DNA from 3 places in the Arthrobacter sp. 05T442 genome. Region 3 is predicted to be linked to each of the others. Evidence: riboswitches for the same ligand, from Rfam matches in the RefSeq annotation. Region 3 holds a riboswitch; each other region holds the start of a gene.

Region 1 (5,890 bases), on a different contig from region 3:
CCAGGCGGTGCTGCCGAGGGCGCCGGCGAGCAGGGAAAGGATCACGACGCCGGCCGTGGCGGCCTTGCGGAACCGGCCGGGAAGTCCCGGGAAGTGGTCCACCCGCAGGAGCAGCGCCGCGGCGGCGAGGACGCCGAGGGCCACGGCGATCACGCGCATTCCGGGCAGCCAGGCCGGGTCACGGCCCAGGAGCACCGCGGACCAGACCGAGCTCGCCAGGACCGTGACGGCCAGGACAACCCGTGCCGGCCAGTACGCCCGGCCCCGCCACAGCTCCACGGAGCCGATGCCAACGAGGGCTCCGATTGCGGGCGCGAGGGCCACGGCATAGTACGCGTGCACCGTGCCGCTCATGAAGCTGAAGATCCCGGCGGTGACCACGAGCCAGCCACCCCACAGCAGAAGCGCCGCGCGGGTCTTCGAAGTCCGATCTTCCCGGCGGGTGAACCACAACCCGGCGACGAGCAGGACCAGGGCCGCCGGCAGCAGCCAGGAGACCTCCCCGCCGAAGCTGGCGCCAAACATCCGGGTGATCCCGGCCGTTCCGCCGAAACCGACGTTGCCGCCGGGCATCCCGCCGCCGCCCGGCATCCCGCCGCCGGAGCCGGTGATCCGGCCCAGTCCGTTGTAGCCGAACGTGAGCTCCAGGAAGCTGTTGTCCTCGGACCCGGCCATGTACGGCCGGGCCGACGCAGGGGTCAGTTGGAACAGGGCAACGTAGCTCCCGGCCACCACGGTGATCCCGGCGGCTGCGCCCAGCAGGTGCAGCAGCCGCCGGCCCAGGTTGGTGGGGGCCGCCCACAGGTAGGCAAGAGCGAGGCCGGGCACGATCAGGAAGCCCTGCAGCATCTTGCTCAGGAAGGCCAGCCCGATCACGGCGCCGGCGGCGGCGAGCCAGGCCCAGCCGGCCTTTTCGATGGCCCGCGTGGTCAGGTAGGCGGCCAGTACCAGGCACAGGGTCAGCATGGCGTCCGGGTTGTTGAAGCGGAACATGAGCGCCGCCACCGGCGTCAGCGCCAGGGCGCCCCCGGCCAGCAGGCCGGCGGCCGGCCCGGACACCCGCTTGACGGTCAGGTACAGCAGCCCGACGGCGGCCACGCCCATGAGTGCCTGCGGAATGAGCATGCTCAGTGGGGAGAAGCCGAAGATCCGTCCGGCCAGGGCAGGGATCCACAGGGCGGCCGGCGGCTTGTCGACGGTGATCGCGTTGCCTGCGTCGAGGGAGCCGAACAGCAGGGCCGTCCAGTCCTTGGTGCCGGCCTGGATGGCCGCGGCGTAGAAGGAATTGGCGTAGCCGGTGGCCTGCAGGTTCCAGAGGTAGAGCACGGCCGTGAGGACCAGCAGCACGGCGGCCGAGGGCCGCACCCAGCGCAGCTGGTTCCCGAACAGCAAGTGGTCTTGGCGGTTCCGTGGTGCTGCCGGCGGCGCGTCCGGGGTGGAGACTAGGGGCGCGGCGCTGGGGCTGATGGTGGCTGTCATCTACTTGGCCGTTTCTGTGCGGGGGCGGGAAGTGTCAGTGGTCCCGGACGTCGGGAGGGCCGTCGTAGGGGCCCGGTTGCGGAAGACCACCAGCCGGAACAGCAGGAACTTCACGGCGGTGGCGGCCAGGTTCGCCGCCGTGAGCGTGATGATCTCAAGCCAGCGGTCGGGCTGCCCGGAGGAGGCGCCGTGCACGACGGCGAGGGTCCCGGAGGTCAGCGCCAAGCCGATGCCGAACACCAGCAGGCCCTCGAAGTGGTGGCGGGCAACCTGGCTGGGGCCCTGGATGCCGAACGTGAAGCGCCGGTTGGCGGCGGTGTTGGCCACGGCGGTGGTGAGCAGCGCGAGGAAATTGGCGAGCTGCGGGTCCATGAGGCCGCGGCAGAACAGGAAGATTGCCAGGTAGGCGAGGGTTGATGCAACCCCGATGCTGCCGAAGCGGACGAGCTGGCCGAACAGGCTTCCGCCGGGGCTTTGCTCGTGGGCGCGGGAGGCTGCGGGGAGAGGGCCGCGGGCGAGGGCGGCGCGCAGTTCCGGGACGGGGATGCGGCCCGAGACGAGGTCCCGACTTAACCGCGCCATGCCGCGCAGGTCGGCCAGGGCGGTCTGGACGATGTCGACGCTGGACTGGGGATCGTCGGTCCAGTCCACGGGGACTTCGTGGACGCGCAGCCCGCACTTTTCGGCCAGCACCAGCAGTTCCGTGTCGAAGAACCACGCCTTGTCCAGGGTGTGCGGGAGGAGCTGCCTGCCCACGTCCGCCCGGATGGCTTTGAACCCGCACTGTGCGTCGCTGAAGTGGGCGCCCAGGAAGGAGTGCAACAGGAAGTTGTAGCTGCGGGAGATGAATTCCCGCTTGGGCCCGCGGACGACGCGGGAATTGCGGGTCAGGCGGGTCCCGATGGCCAGGTCCGAGTGGCCGGAAATCAGCGGCGCCAGCAGGGGACCCAGGGCCGCCAGATCGGTGGACAGGTCAACGTCCATGTAGGCCAGGACCGGTGACGGCGAGGCGAGCCACACGTTGCGCAGTGCATTTCCGCGGCCCTTTTCGGCCATGTGGACCACACGGACCTCACGGAGTTCGCGGGCGACGCGTTCTGCCGTCTTCAGCGTTCCGTCGGTGCTCGCGTTGTCCGCCACCGTGATCCGGAACGTGTGCGGGAAGGAACCAAGCAGATAGGCGTGCAGCCGGCGCAGGCACTCTTCCAGGTCCCGTTCTTCATTGAAGACCGGGATGGTCACATCCAGGACCGGTCCAGCGGTCCGGGTGTCGACGGGGGAGCGCCGGCAGCCTGCTTGAGCTGCGCGTCCGGGGGCGGCACTCGTGTCGGGTGCTCCGGCCAGGGAAAGCCTGGCCGGAGCGGCCTGTCCGGCCGGCATCGCCGTCGGATGCGGCAGGGGTCCTGGGGCCTGGTCTGTGAACGTCATGGTTCAACAGTGACGGCGTCCCATATGAGGGGTTTAGGCCAAAGCTGTGCGGTGCCTGTGGAAGTCCGCCAAGGAAAAGCCGGCAGTCCCAAGAAGCAGGCAAAAAAAGCAGCAGACCCCGGATCCTCGGATCCGGGGTCTGCTGTGAGGGGCGGGCGTTGCCTCTTCCGGCCTTAGTACCAGCTGTTGGCGTAGTGGAAGTTTAGTGCACCGCACGGGGAGCCGTAACGCTGCTTGACGTAGTTCAGGCCCCAGTTGATCTGGGTCCGGTAGTTGGTCATGTAGTCTGCGCCGGCGCTCGCCATCTTCTCGGCCGGCAGCGACTGGACCACGCCGTAGGCGCCGCTGCTAGCGTTGGTGGCGGTCGTCTTCCAGTCGGACTCCCGGGTCCAGAGCTTCATCAGGCACTGCATCTCGCTCGGGGCCCAGCCGTAGGTGCCGAGCTGGGCCGCAGCGTAGGCCTGCGCGCCGGCCGGGTCGTCGACGGCTACCGGGGGAGCCGGGGCCGGCGCAGGGGCCGCCGGGGCCGCGGGTGCCGGTGTCTCGACCGGCTTCACTTCTGCCGCCTGGGGCGCGACGTTTCCGGCGGTCGGCGCAGCCTGGGCCCCGACCCGGACCCTGTCGAAGTTCAGGTGCGTCAGCGGGTCAGCGCTGGTGGATGCCTCGGCGCTTGCCGCGCCGGCGTTCGGTCCTGGGATGTCGGCGGCCTGTCCGGCGGCGCCGACGCCGATCAGCACCGCGCAGGCCGCAGTGACAACGGCGGCCCGGCGGCCGGTGGACCCGATGTTTGAGGCGAACCGGAACAGGGGTGAAGCGGGCTTGGCCGGCTCGGCGCGGTGGCGCGACCTGGTGGAAAGGGGTTTTCGCGAGACGCCCTCAGGGCGCGTTTGTACCTTGAATTCAGTCATGATCGCCTCTCAACGCCGGCGGAGTTAGCTGTCGGGTTCGGATAAGGTCATCCGGCCGCACGGAAGATCACGTGTCGGCTTCACCCCAAGGGCGCAAGTGTGCAGAATGCCCGGGAACTCTGGGTCCCCCGCCTCTGCCTGGTCCAGCGGAATCCGGGAAGCGGCAGAGTTTAGCGTCCGTCCGGATATGCGGCACCAATGGCAGCCGCACCCCAAAAACGCTACAGCATTCGCGAGCTTAAGTCACATTTCGATAACAGGAACCGCTTCGGCGGTGCGTCGGCTTGCTACGCGAGCCCCGGCGTGGGGGCTGCGGGAAGGCGCACGGCGAACTCTGTCCGGCCCGGCCGGGACGTGACTTCGACCGTTCCTCCGTGGGCCTCCACGATCGACTGCACAATGGACAGCCCCAGCCCGGAAGTCCCTTCGGAGGTGGGTGCCGCCGTCGCGGGAGGAGCTCCGGTGCCGGACGCAGCTTGGGTCTCCGCGGTCCCGGCCGCCGGGTTTTTCCGCGCGGCATCTGCGCGTGCGAAGCGGGCGAAGACCCGGCCGATGAATTCGGGGGCGATCCCGCTGCCGTTGTCCGTCACGGTGACTACGGCACTGCCGTCTGCCGAACGCATCACGCCGGTGACCACGGTGGTCCCCGGGCCGGTGTGCTTGCGAGCATTGGACAGGAGGTTGGCGAGCACCTGGTGGAGCTGGGTCGCATCACCGCGCACCACCACGGGCTCCTCCGGGAGTTCCAGGTGCCAGACACGGTCCGGGGCCATCACCTTCTCGTCGCTGACCGTCTCGATGGCCAGCTGGGTGAGGTCGACGTCGCTGAGCTTGAGCGGCTGGCCCTCGTCCAGGCGCGCCAGCAGCAAAAGGTCCTCCACCAGGGTGGTCATGCGTTCGGACTGGCTCTGCACGCGGGCGAGCGACTTCTCGCCGTCGGGGGTGAAGTGCTCGGTCATCCTCATGAGCTCGGTGTACCCGCGGATGGCGGTGAGCGGAGTGCGTAGTTCGTGTGAGGCGTCGGCCACGAACTGGCGCACCTTCATCTCGCTTTCCTGCCGTGCCTCGAGCGCGTTGGAGACGTTGTCGAGCATCTGGTTCAGTGCGTAGCCCACGGCGCCCACTTCCGTGCCCGGATGGGCGGCCGACGCCGGGACCCGCACCGCCAGTGCCACTTCGCCGGCGTCGAGCGGGAGGCGCGAGACCTTGGTGGCCACCTCGGACAGCTGTTCGAGCGGCTTCATGTTGCGCCGGATCAGGGCTGTTCCGGCGAGGCCGATCAGCACCAGGCCGCCCGCGGACACCACCACCATGGTCCAGACCAGCGACGCCAGCGTGTTCTGTTTTTCGGCCAGCGGGAGCCCGGTGACGATCACGTCGCCATACGGTGCCTGCACGGCGGTGAGCCGGTAGGCGCCGGCGGACAGGGTGCGGTCCACGGGGATGCCGTTCGGCGTGAGTGCCAGGAGCACGTGGTCGTCGTCGGGGGAGAGGCTCCTCCGGCTGGCATCCTGGGCGAGGAAGCCGGCGCTGCTGACGGCGCCGCCCAGGATCCGGGCGTTCAGCGTGCCGACGCCCTGCCCCCGTGCCTCGAGGGGATCCGGGCGTCCGCCGGAACCGCCGGGCGAGGGCCGGCCGAACTCGCTGGAACGGTGGGACGCCTCATCGAGCTGCGTGTCGAGTTGCCGGGTGAGGAACAAATCCATGGAGGCGTAGCTGAACAGGCCGACGGCGCCGCAGATGGAGACGAGCAGGGCCATGGCGACGAGGACCAGACGGGTGCGCAGGTGCCAGGTGGACGGGTCGCGCCAGTCGCGCCCGGGGGCACGGATCTCACCGGAGAGTGTGGGCACAGATCACTCCGACGGCTTCAGCACATAGCCGGCGCCGCGCACGGTGTGGATCATCGGGGGGTGGTTGGCGTCGACCTTCTTGCGGAGGTAGGAGATATACAGTTCAACGATGTTGGCCTGTCCGCCGAAGTCGTAGTCCCAGACGCGGTCCAGGATCTGGGCTTTGCTGATCACGCGCTTGGGGTTCTCCATGAGGTAGCGCAGGAGCTCGAACTGCGTGGC
Region 2 (5,890 bases), on a different contig from region 3:
GCGCAAGGTGCCCGGGCCGGGCGCGGCACCGATGCGCAAGCGGTGCGCCCGGCGGAAGAGCCGACGTCGCCGCCCCTTTCGTCGTCTGCGCCGCCGGTTCCCCTGCGGCCCGGCCGGAGGACTCCCGGAACGCGCCGCGGCCTGTGGATCACGGCGGTTGCTGCGGGAGTAGTGCTCGGCGCAGCGGGCGCGTGGACTGCGGCGGGCATCCTCGGCCGCACTGAACCGCCGGCCGCGGCGCCCACGCCGCCGGCCGTGGTCCTGGCCCAGACATCGCTGCAACCCCTGGCGGCCCACGCCGCAAGCGGGAACGCAGTGGTCCAGCGGCTCCCGAACGGCACCCGCCAGCTCGTCATCCGTCTGGCCGAAGAGAAGGTTTCGGGTTTCCGCGAGGTCTGGGTGGGCTCCGCCGACCTGTCCAAGATGGTCAGCCTCGGAGTCCTGGGCAATGACCCCGGCATTTTTGTCATCCCGAGCGGACTGGATTTGGCCCAGTACCCCGTGGTGGACATTTCGAACGAGCCATATGACGGGGATCCGGCACACTCGCCGGAAAGCATCGCCCGGGGCCGGCTGACAGTGACCGGTTGAGCTGCAGCCGCCGGTTCGTGTTCGGGCCGTCAAGGCGGAAGAATGGGCGTGTGAGTGACGCCGCGGAATTCATCGATGCCGCCCTGCAGCGGGAAGGCTCGTGGAGCCGGGCCGAGGCGGCGCAAGCCCGGCTGGGAAGCGCCCTTCGGTTCTACGGCGCCTCAGTAGGGGCCGTCCGCGGGACGGTCCGCGATGCCGGCCGCCGCCATCCGGGGCTGTCGCACGATGACATCACCGCGCTGGGCTCGGAACTGTGGGCGGTGCCGGTCTTTGAGCGGCGCCTCGCCGCGGTGGTCCTGCTGCAGTCCAACGTGCGGCTGCTGACCAACGCGGACCTGACGCGGATAGAGGGCTTCGTCCGCCAGGCACGGCTGCGGGACCTCGTTGATCCGCTCGCAATCGATGTGATCGGACCCATGCTGGAAGGCCTGGACGTGGTCGGCAGGGTGCGCGCTGACGCCGTGCTGGACCGGTGGATTCTTGAGCCGGACATGTGGCTCCGTCGTGCCGCCCTGCTGTCGCCGCTGCGGGCGTTCCGTGCCGGTACGGGGGACTGGGACAGGTTTGTCCGGCGTGCCAGCCGGGTCCTGGCCGGGCCGCCGGCGACGGCCGACGAGGAGGACGTGGTCCGGGAGGCCGTCACCCTGGTGCAGGCTCAGCGGGTCGCGTCTCCGGCGTCCAACGGTTGAACGAAGGACTTGGCGGCCCGCGATCCGGCAACGGCGCTCGCGGCTATGGTGACCAGCGCGCCCAGGAGCAAGGCGGCATCCTCCCCGGGCAGCAGCACGTGGAGCTGCGTGCCGATGCTCGCTGCTGCCACGGGAACGCCCAACTGGGCCGCCGAGAGTACGCCCAGTGGCAGGGGGAGCCCAAACGCGCGCAAACCGGAGTGGAGCAACACCGTCCCGATCCCCAGGGCCAGGCCCAGGACGATCATGTCGGGGTGGCCAGCGAGCTCGCGGAGGTTCAGGGAAGACCCCAGCCACACAAAAAAGATCGGGCCCAGGAAGCCGTCGCTGACTGCGAAGAGCTGGCGTGCCAACCGCCGCGGCTCGCCGACGGCGGCCACCACGAGCCCGAAGGAGAAGCCGGCCAGCATCACCGACACGTGGCCGAAGTTGGCCACTCCGGCGAGCGTGAAGAGGAGCGCCAGCTGAATCCGCAGCTCCAAGGCAAACTTGCGGTTCTCCGAGAGCCGATGCATACGCTGGCGCGTGCCGCTTCGCTCGAGGGAACGCAGGGCAAAGAACAGCGCAATGGCACACACTCCCACCGCGAGCGCCCCCAGGGCGGCGCGGCCGGCGTTCGGCGGATCCACGGCCAACGGCAAGGCGACAATGCAGGCGATGTCAGCAATGGCCACTTGCGCTGTCAAAGCCACCACGTGCGGGCCGCCGAGGTGCAGGGAATCGACAATCGGGAGGACCAGTGCGGCGGATGAGGAGGCGAGCAGCACCACGTAGAGCGGAGCATGCCCGGTGCCGAAAGCCAGTCCCGTGCCGGTTCCGATGACCACAGCCGCGACCGCCGCCACCGCGGCCCGGCGCGAGCCCTTTCCGAGGGCCGAGCGGATGTGGGGGTCCCTCACCGGCACGTGAGTTCCGGCCACGAACATCATCAGCGCGAAGCCGATGTTCGCCAGCAGGCTGAACGTGGGGTCGTTCGAGTCGATCAGCGCGAACCCGGTCCGACCGATCACGATGCCTGCCAGCAATTCGCCAAGAACCACCGGCAGCCGCCAGCGGGCCGGTAACGCCAATAGGGGCCCTGCCAGGGCGACGACGGCGATCAGCGCCATTGACAGGAATGTCACCTTGCGCCGGACCCGGCCGGCCTCCGTTCCACCACCGCGTAGGCCTTCCCGTCCAGGAACTCCCAATCGGTGACAACCATGAACCCGAGTGCGTCGACGCGGTCGTTGAGGACGTGGACGTCGAAACCGCCGTCCCGGGGTTCCGCATCCCAGGTCGACACATGGACTTCTTTCCCTTCCAGGACCAGCAGCTCCGTGTTGACATCAAAATCTTCCTGGGGCTGATTGCTCAGCTGGCAGATGGCGACACAGTGGCTGTTCATTTCGGGCCTCCACTTCGGGATGAGCTGGTGGCATCATCCTATGTGCCTATGCGCCGCTCTCCCTATGGGCAATTCCCGCGGGTAATTCCCGCGGCAAGGGGGCGGCCGTTACCTGAATGTGACTTTCGGCGGTCATCCCCGTACCGTGGACAAGTGCCCGTTATCTCCGATACGGGCGCTCCCACAGCCGATTGCCTAACTCTGCCGCGGCCGCGGGACAACTCGCATCAACGTCCGGCAGAGACGGGGAAACCACTTTCGACCTACTGGTTCGCAGGTCTTGGGGTGAAGCCGCACAGTGCCCGGAACGCGGGCCCAGAGTGCGGCCGGGTGCCTCCCATCCGAATCCGACAGCTCACCTCGCAGGCATTGGGAGAGGCTAAAATTCATGTCTTCAATCAATACTTTCGCGCGCCAAGCCGCCGTCCTCACCGCCGCATCCGGCCTTGTCCTTGCCAGCGGGATGGCGGCTAATGCCGCCGGTGCCCCGGTGCAGCGCGACTCAGCGCCGGCGTCGTCCGTTGACGTCAAGGGCCAGGTCGGCACGCCGGTCAGCGCGGATTCCACCGTCAAAATCAGCTTCGATCGTCCTTCCGTGGCGTCCACTGCCGCTCCGGTCGTCGTTCAGCCCAAGCCTGCTGCCGCAGCCCCGGCGGCAGCACCAGTGCAGGCGCCGGCCGCCCCCAGGGCATCCGTCCAGGTCCAGGCAGCACCTGCACCAGCCCCTGCCGCGGCTCCGGCGGCAGATCCGGCGGCAGGGGGCCGCAACGCCGCCATGCTCTCCGCTGCCTACGCCCAGTTGGGCCTCACGCAGGACTGCACGGCCATGGTGGAGAAGGCCCTGGGAGCCGCGGGCAAGCCGGTCGGCGACCTCGGACCCACGCAGTTCCTCAGCCAGGGCACCGTTGTGGGCACGCCCCAGCCCGGTGACATGGTGGTGCAGTCAGGCCACGTGGGCATCTTCGCCGGCAATGGCCAGGTCATCAGCGGCGGCATGAACGGCGTCAACTCCACGATCGTCCACCCGCTGTCCTGGCTGACCGCCACCGGCCCCGTGACCTTCGTCCGCGCCTAGGCGCTGCGGCCCAACGGGCCCCGGATGCGTGTCCGAAAGACCGGCGATCCACTGCCCCGGGGCAGTGGATCGCCGGTCTTTTGGCGTTCAGCTTTCTCACAGAATCGGCGGATAAAGTCCCGACGGCAGGACTGTCCCGCCACGGATATGAGGAGGACGTTTGGGCCCGGTAAAAAGTCTTTGGGCGATGGTCCAGGGGGACCCCGTCTTCATGCGGCGGGTGAACGGGTGGCTGGCAATCCTGTGGATCCTCATGATTCCGGTCTCGCTGATGATGGGCTGGCTGGATTCCGTCGTCTACGTCTCGGCGCTGTCGCTCTGGGCCCTCGTCTCCGGCCACTGGTCGGCCTGGCAGGCCGCCCGCGTCGAAGTCGCCCAGATGGAGGACGCAAAGAAGCGCGAGAAAGAAGACCTGGTGGCCGAGGTTGTTGCGGCTCTCCTCGCCAGGACAAACGTGGAGCCGGCAGACGCACCGGCCGGGGACCTGGCGGGATCCCGGGCCGCGCCGGCGAACTGAGTGCGGCCGCCGCTCAGAGCCGGGCTGCGGGAAGGACGATCTTCATGACGGTCCCTTCGGCGCCCGTCCGGGCCACCTCCACCGTCCCGCCGGCGGCCATGGCAATCTCGCGGACCAGCGCCAGGCCGATGCCGAAGCTCCGCTGTCCCCGCGCTCCATCGGGGCTGGGCGCCCTGACAAATCTGTCGAAGATCCGGTCCTGGTCGACGCCGGTAATCCCGGCGCCCGTATCCGCCACGGTGATGACCGCGTGGTTCCGCTCCGCACCGGCGCCAATCGTGACGCACCCGCCGGGCGGGGTATGGGCCAGGGCGTTGTCCGCCAGCGCGAGCACCGCGCGCCGCAGGGCATTTTGTTCGATCCTGGCTTGCGGCCGGCCGCCGGCGGAGAAGTCCAATCGGACGTCCCTTTCGGCTGCCAGTTGCTGGAGGCTCTCCGCGACAGAAGCGGCGACGCAGGCCAGATCGATCGGTTCAGCCTGGGGATCCGGGGCAACCGCGGTTGCGGCCAGCAACAGTTCGTTGACGATTCCTGTCAGCGTTGCGGCATCCTCGCGAATCCTAACCAGGGCCCGGCCTGGTTTTGAGTCCGGTGCCGCATCGCGCTGCGCAAGCTGGATCCGGGTGTCCAGGATGGCCAGCGGCGTGCGCAGTTCATGGCTGGCATCCTGGACGAACCGGCGCTGCAGGGCCAGTGCCTCTCCCAGCGGGCGGATGGCGCTGCGGGCACTGAGCCAGCCCACAAGGCCGGCCAATGCGATGCCTGCCACCCCGGCAATGATCATCGCCTCGAGCAGATCCTTGGAATCAAGGTAGGTGTAGGTTGCCCCGGCAGCCCCGGAGTGCGGCAATTCGGGGTGGGCCAGCTGGTTCATCAGATAGAGGGCGGTGACGGCGAGGAGGCAGAGCACCATCACCGCGCAGGCGGCGCTGATGCGCAACGCCACCTTGAGCGAGGCCTTGCGCAAGGTGGACTGGTCCGGGGCGCCGCCCGGCAGTGCTTCCTTAGTCATTCGCTTCGCTTCCCTTACTCATGGGCGTCGCCAATCTGGTAGCCAACGCCATGGACAGTGCGGATAACGGTCCTGGAGATTTTCCGGCGGAGGTGGTGGACGTAGGTGTCGATCACGCCGGGCTGGTCCGTGGGGTGGAAGAAGCCGGCGAGCAGCTCGTCCCGGGTGAAGACCCGGCCCGGTTCCGCGGCGAGTGCCGCGAGCACTTCGGCCTCCTTCGCCGTGAGGGAGACCAGGCTTCCGTAAACGGACCGGACCGAGCGGGATGCCGGATCGAGCTCCCAGTCGCCGATGCTCACGGGCCCGACGGACGGGCTGTAGGTGCGCGTCAGTGCGCGAAGGCGTGCAGCCAGTTCACCGGCGTCGAACGGTTTGGTCACGTAGTCATTGGCGCCCGCATCCAGGCCCCGGACCTTCTCGTCGGGATCGCCCAGCGCCGTCAGAATCAGGACCGGCGTGGCGATGCCCTTGGACCTTAGGGCCGCGATCAGGCTGATTCCATCCATCCCGGGCAGTCCGCGGTCGATCACCATCACGTCCCACGGCTCCGTCAGCGCCAGATGCAGGCCGTCCCGGCCGTTGGCGACCAGCCGGATCCGGTAGTCAGTCTCCAGCAGCT
Region 3 (5,890 bases):
GGACTTGATGATGGACGACTCCGCGAGGAAGGGCGCCTTGTTGGTGGCGGCAGCGAACTTCGAGCCGAATTCTCCAAAGGACAAGTGCTGTGCCTTGTTCTCGACCAGGCCGAAGCTGGCGATATCCCAGAACGCCGTGGAGCCGCCGACACCGAGGATGACCTCGTAGCCCTCCGGAGCGCGGAAGAATTCACCGAGCCCCGTCCGGACCGAGCCGACAAGGTTCTTGACGGGCGCCTGGCGGTGGGAAGTTCCCAGCAGTGTCGCCGACGCCGCTGCCAAGGCCTCCATCTGTTCCGGACGGACCTTGGACGGGCCGGCGCCGAACCGTCCGTCCTTGGGGAGGAGGTTTGCGGGGATCGTGATGCTGGTGTCGCTCACAGGGGCTCCAATTTTCGGCTGATGCTTAGCGTGGCTTGGGAGATGGTCCGGCAGGGGTGGCTGCAACGAAGACTCCGTTTCATTCTGCCTGACTGCCCCGGTGGACGCGGAAAAAGGCCGTCACAGTCCGGTCATTGAGACGACCGCGCGTACGCCCGAAGATTATCCGGAGTAATTCAAAATAGGCTAAGCTGTGCTGCGAACGTACGGCGGATCCCGCCAGGGCGCAACCTGCGCGCGGTACGGTGGGAATGATGCAAGGACGGCGCTCGAGGAGCTGAGCTGAATGACGGATCTGATTGATACGACGGAGATGTATCTTCGGACCATTCTGGAACTTGAAGAAGAAAACATCGTCGCCCTCCGCGCCCGCATTGCCGAAAGACTGCGTCACTCCGGCCCCACTGTGTCCCAGACCATTGGCCGGATGGAGCGTGACGGCCTCGTGATTGTTTCGGGCGACCGCCACCTTGAGCTGACGGAAACCGGCCGGAAACGCGCCGTCGGAGTCATGCGGAAGCACCGCCTGGCCGAACGCCTGCTCGCTGACGTGATCGGCCTCGACTGGGCGTACGTCCACGAGGAAGCCTGCCGCTGGGAACACGTGATGAGCGAACGCGTGGAGCGCAGGATCTTCGAGATGCTCGACCACCCGACCGTTTCGCCGTACGGGAACCCGATTCCCGGGCTCGCGGACCTCGGCGGCACCCCGTCCAGCGAGTTCGCCGCGGACGTGGTGAACCTGCTGGACGCCATGGCCGGTTACGGCGCTGATTCGAGGATCATCGTCAGCCGCCTGGCGGAGCCGATCCAGGTGGAACCGGAGTTGCTCGTCCAGTTGGACGAGGGCGGAATCCGCCCCGGGGCGCGCCTCTCGCTGGAGCGGGTGGGCGAGTACATCTCGGTCCGGGTTCCGGATATCGAAGGCGCCCTCGAACTGCCGCCCGAAGTCGCGGCGCATGTGTTTGTAACGGTCGGCTGACCTGCGCTGACGCCTGGGTGGTGGGGCGACCTATGAGTTGTGCACAAGGGTGATTACGGATTTATTACCGGGCGGCTTAATCACCTATAGTTAGTCTCCAGTACCGATACCAAAGCGTTACCTGATCCGAAGCCGAGCCCTGCCAGCGGATCAGTCGCAGAATCGCCTTCTGGCAGGGGCGGGGGAACCACTTGCGGCCGCCTTCAGAGCGGCCTTGGGGTGAAGTCCGTCAGCGGCAAGCGCACTCCACAGTGGGATTCCAACGTGCCTCTGTGTCTGGAAGCTTGCCACGGCGGACCGGGTCTTTGATCTCTCTGACCCGAATCCGACAGCTAACTCCGCAGGCCATCCAGAGAGGAACCGTCCTTGACCACCCAGACCGCCAAAGGTCGCCGTCGCGCCGCCGGTCCTGCTCCGGTACCGCGTCAGGCTCTCGCGCCGTTGGCCGACCGCCCGCGTGACGCGCACCGCGTCGAACGCCGGGGCCGCCGCAGTCCGTTCCGCCAGATTACGGACTTTGCCGCTGCCAGCGGCGTCGGGCAGAAGGCCGGAATGGCGTTGGCTGCCACAGGCCTGGTCCTCACGGTCACCGTCCCGGTCACCAGCCCGGTCATGGCCACGGACGGCGGGCCTTCCGGATCCGTTTCCGCCGCGTCGCAGCCGGATGTAACTGCCGCAGCGGGCGCCAAGGTCGACTTCAGCCGCACGGCCGTCACCACCAAGGGTGACCCGGACGGGAAGCTCAAGCAGCTGCTGAGCGCGCAGTCCGTCGGCAGTATCACCCGTGCGGCGTCGGCCGGCACCCTCGGTGCGCCGCTGGATGTGATGATCGCTTCCTCGCCCTTCGGCTACCGTGTCAGCCCGATCACCGGCGGTGCCGGTGAGTTCCACCGCGGCCAGGACTATGCCGCGCAGTGCGGAACAGCCGTCCACGCGGCAGCCAGCGGCACGGTGACCTTTTCGGGATGGCACCCCTATGGCGGGGGCAACCGCATCGTGATCGACCACGGCAACGGCCTGGAGACCACCTACAACCACCTGTCCTCTTCCTCGGTCCACGTCGGCCAGAAGGTCTCGCGCGGCGACCTCATCGCGATGAGCGGCACCACGGGCGCGTCGACCGGCTGCCACCTCCACTTCGAGGTGATGGTCAACGGCGATGTTGTTGACCCCCTCGGCTGGCTCTGAGCCAAGATGATGGGTCACTCTCGCATTCTTGTGACACGCCGTGATCTGAATGTGACATTGAATCCCAACTGCTGTACCGTATGAGGTACGCCAACTTTTCCGAAGTTGGCGCTCTTGAGTGGATTGCCTAGCTCTGCCACCGCTCAAGGTCCGTTCGCATTACATCGTCTGGCAGGGGCGGGGGAACCAATTTTGGTCTTCGCAAGAAGGCCTTGGGGTTAAGTCGCAAAGCTTCCAAGGAAGCGGAGCGGCCGGGTGACTCCCATCCGAATCCGACAGCTCACCTCGCAGGCATTGGGAGAGGCTACTTTCGTGTCTTCACGCCACAATGCTGCGCGTCACCGCGCGTGCGCGGCTCTAGCGAGCCCGCTGGAATCCAAGTCCCGTGCTGCCCTTGCCGGCGCCCGGATTGGATCCGACTCCACACGCTTCATTGCTGCCGAGTCCGGACTGCAGGCCAAGCACCTGCACGCAGTTCCCGCTTTTGGCGCGTCTTCGCAGTACACCCTTCGCTAACTAACCCATTCGGGGCGATCCGGCGTACCCCCAAGATGCCGGAGCGTCCTCAGTCCGCGCCTAAAACGCGCGGTCCAAGGATCACGAAAGAGAGAACTGAATGACTACTCGTGCAATCGCACGGCACCGCGCCGAGGTCACCAAGACCAACTCGCTGGCTGTCATTGCCAAGGCTGTCGGCGACAACGCCGGCGGCATGGGCCGCCAGGCTGCAGTCATCGCTGCAGCATCCGGCCTGGTCCTGACCAGCGGTATCGCGGCCAACGCTGCTGAGACCAACGTTCAGCGCGAATCCACCTCCGCTTCCGCCCTCGAAGTCCAGTCAGCTTCCCCGGCAACTATTTCGGCTGCTTCGACCATCGCGATCTCCTACGAGAAGCCGACTGTGTCCACGTCGCCCGCCCCCGTGGTCGAGGCCCCTAAGCCCGTTGTGAAGGTCCAGGATGCCACCGCGGCAAAGACTGCGGGCACCCAGGCCGGCGCCACTGCATCCGTCGGCGCACCGGCAGCCATCGGCAGCGGCTTCGGCGCAACCATCGCCGCCGCCGCCTACGCCCAGATCGGTGTGTCGCAGGACTGCACCGCGCTGGCCACGAACGCTTTGGCCGCAGCCGGCATCCACTACCACGGCTGGCCGGCAGGTTACCTGTCCCTGGGCCGCACCGTGAGCGCCGCCGAGGCTCAGCCGGGCGACCTCGCTTACTACCAGAACGGTGGCGTGGGCATGGCTCACATCGCTGTTTACGTCGGCAACGGCATGGCCGTCCACGGCGGCTGGAACGGCGGCACCACCGCCCTCTACAGCGTCAACATCGGCTCCGGCCCGGTCTTCATCCGCGTCGGCGGCTAGGTCAATAGCTCCATCGTTTGAAGGACCCCTGCCCTTGCGGCGGGGGTCCTTTGCGTTTCCCCGGCATGAACCAGTCCGGTACTACGGACCCGCGGGCGAGAAAAAAATTCGGTGATACGGCACTTGGGTGTTTACTCTTGTCTTGTCGATCCATAGCCCGACCATGCAGAGGGCAGCCGGCCCTCGTGCCCCTGGCGGGTGCGGCCGTGAAGAGGTATGCGGATGCGCACTCTCGTTCTGAATGCTGGATATGAACCGCTCGCGGTAGTGACCTTCCGCCGGGCTCTTGTCCTCGTGCTCACCGGAAAGGCCAGCGTGGTGGCCGAGGGCGACGATCCCGTCGTCGGGCCGCAGGACATCCTGGGCCGCCCGTCCGTGATCCTCCTGAACCGCTACATCAGGCCCCGCTACAACACCCTGACCGCGGTCAGCCGCCGGGGGGTGCTGCGCCGGGACAGCCACCGGTGCGCGTACTGCGGCAAGGCGGCCCATACGATCGATCACGTCCAGCCCAAGTCCCGGGGCGGGGCCGATTCCTGGGAGAACCTCGTCGCTGCCTGCCTCCGGTGCAACAACGCCAAAGGTGACCACACCCCGGCCGAAATGGGCTGGAAGCTCGGCTTCGTCCCAGCCCCGCCCAGGGGCACCATCTGGCAGATCAAAGAGCTCGAGAAGCCGACGCCGGCCTGGGATCCGTTCCTGCTGCCCGAATCCGCCGCCTGACTTCCTCCGCGGTCCGGCCGCGCCGGCTGCCGCGCCGCGCTAGGCTGAAGCCGTGGAGTTCGATGCTGTCATTCTCGCCGGCGGGCGGTCCGCCAGGCTCGGCGGCGTGCCCAAATCCGGGCTGGAGTACGGGGGCGCCACCCTCCTTGAGCTCTCGCTGCGGGCCGCGCACGGCGCCGGGGACGTCGTCGTGGTCGGGCCGGACCCGGGAACCTTGCCCGCCGGCGTCTTGAACTGCCGCGAGGACCCTCCCTTCGCCGGTCCGGCTGCCGCAATCGCCGCCGGGCTCTCCGCGCTGGCCGCGCACAGGACCATGCGCCCGGGCTCCACCGGTGCCGCACCCCTGACCCTGGTCCTGGCGTGTGACATGCCGGGCGCGGAAGCCGCCGTTCGTGCACTCCTCGACGTGCTGGAAGGAAGCGGGCCGCTGGGCACGTCCGGTCACGGGGTGGCCGGCGAGACCGGGGCAGGGGGCGTCATGGCGGTCTCCGCCGACGGACGCAGGCAACCCCTCCTCGGGCTCTATAGCACAATTGCGCTACAACGATCCGTCGCGGACGCTGCCGGGCGGGGCGCCCTCGAAAACGCCTCGGTCTTCGGCCTTCTTGCTAGTCTTGAGGTGCGGGAAGTTCGCGTCCCGGCCGGTTCCACGGACGATGTGGACACTTGGGACGACGCCTCCGCGCTCGGGGTATCCGGCCCCATTCCCGGCCATGTCCAGGAGGCCGGTCCGGGGGCCGCAACTGAACACGACTTTGGAGGCAAACGGTGAAGAGCCAGGACGAAACGCTGGAGGACTGGTGCCGTGCGCTGCTGCAGGCCCTGGAACTGGAGGACGTCGAGATTGACGTGAACGAGGTCCTGTCCCTGGCCGGCGTCGCCGCCCATTCCATAGTGCGCCCGGCCGCCCCGCTGACCACGTTCATCGCCGGCTTCGCCGCCGGACTGGCATCCGGTTCCGGCCAGGCCACCGACGCAACCTCCATGCAGGCTGCCATGCGCGTGGCCCGCCAGCTTGCCAAGGACTACGCGGACGCCGAAGCTTCCGGGGCATGACACCTGCCCCTCCCCGCGGCGGCGACCCCGCTTCCGCGGACGGCTCCGGACCCGGGTATCCCCACGACGCCGGGACGCACCCGGAGAAGGACCCGACGGCGGACGGCGCCGACACAACGCCGCACCGTCACCTCGCCCACACCTGGCAAGAGGCCCGGCAGCTCGCCTTCGACTGCGCCACCCCCATTCCCGCG

What was found. A riboswitch is a leader RNA that binds a small molecule or an ion and turns the genes downstream of it on or off. The one in region 3 is predicted to bind cyclic di-AMP.
Region 1: it holds a riboswitch for cyclic di-AMP, as region 3 does, so the genes downstream of both, AC1DES_RS03450 (aggregation-promoting factor C-terminal-like domain-containing protein) here and AC1DES_RS05615 (NlpC/P60 family protein) in region 3, are expected to answer to the same signal.
Region 2: it holds a riboswitch for cyclic di-AMP, as region 3 does, so the genes downstream of both, AC1DES_RS14615 (NlpC/P60 family protein) here and AC1DES_RS05615 (NlpC/P60 family protein) in region 3, are expected to answer to the same signal.

What each region holds. Positions count from the first base shown of each region.
Region 1 is NZ_JBFTKM010000002.1:72,363-78,252, reverse strand. Features, by position in the region: gene AC1DES_RS03460 (glycosyltransferase family 39 protein) at 1-1,479, opposite strand, end outside; gene AC1DES_RS03455 (bifunctional glycosyltransferase family 2/GtrA family protein) at 1,480-2,907, opposite strand; gene AC1DES_RS03450 (aggregation-promoting factor C-terminal-like domain-containing protein) at 3,081-3,815, opposite strand; cyclic di-AMP (ydaO/yuaA leader) riboswitch at 3,814-3,974, opposite strand; gene AC1DES_RS03445 (HAMP domain-containing sensor histidine kinase) at 4,103-5,668, opposite strand; gene AC1DES_RS03440 (response regulator transcription factor) at 5,672-5,890, opposite strand, start outside.
Region 2 is NZ_JBFTKM010000016.1:7,040-12,929, forward strand. Features, by position in the region: gene AC1DES_RS14595 (anti-sigma factor) at 1-591, shown strand, start outside; gene AC1DES_RS14600 (DNA alkylation repair protein) at 642-1,280, shown strand; gene AC1DES_RS14605 (cation:proton antiporter) at 1,247-2,389, opposite strand; gene AC1DES_RS14610 (hypothetical protein) at 2,401-2,667, opposite strand; cyclic di-AMP (ydaO/yuaA leader) riboswitch at 2,857-3,050, shown strand; gene AC1DES_RS14615 (NlpC/P60 family protein) at 3,056-3,742, shown strand; gene AC1DES_RS14620 (hypothetical protein) at 3,930-4,259, shown strand; gene AC1DES_RS14625 (sensor histidine kinase) at 4,273-5,271, opposite strand; gene AC1DES_RS14630 (response regulator transcription factor) at 5,286-5,890, opposite strand, start outside.
Region 3 is NZ_JBFTKM010000003.1:232,558-238,447, reverse strand. Features, by position in the region: gene serC (phosphoserine transaminase) at 1-381, opposite strand, end outside; gene AC1DES_RS05625 (iron-dependent transcriptional repressor DtxR) at 668-1,363, shown strand; cyclic di-AMP (ydaO/yuaA leader) riboswitch at 1,517-1,725, shown strand; gene AC1DES_RS05620 (M23 family metallopeptidase) at 1,730-2,551, shown strand; cyclic di-AMP (ydaO/yuaA leader) riboswitch at 2,690-2,859, shown strand; gene AC1DES_RS05615 (NlpC/P60 family protein) at 3,168-3,917, shown strand; gene AC1DES_RS05610 (HNH endonuclease) at 4,140-4,640, shown strand; gene mobA (molybdenum cofactor guanylyltransferase) at 4,693-5,412, shown strand; gene AC1DES_RS05600 (DUF6457 domain-containing protein) at 5,409-5,696, shown strand; gene AC1DES_RS05595 (molybdopterin molybdotransferase MoeA) at 5,693-5,890, shown strand, end outside.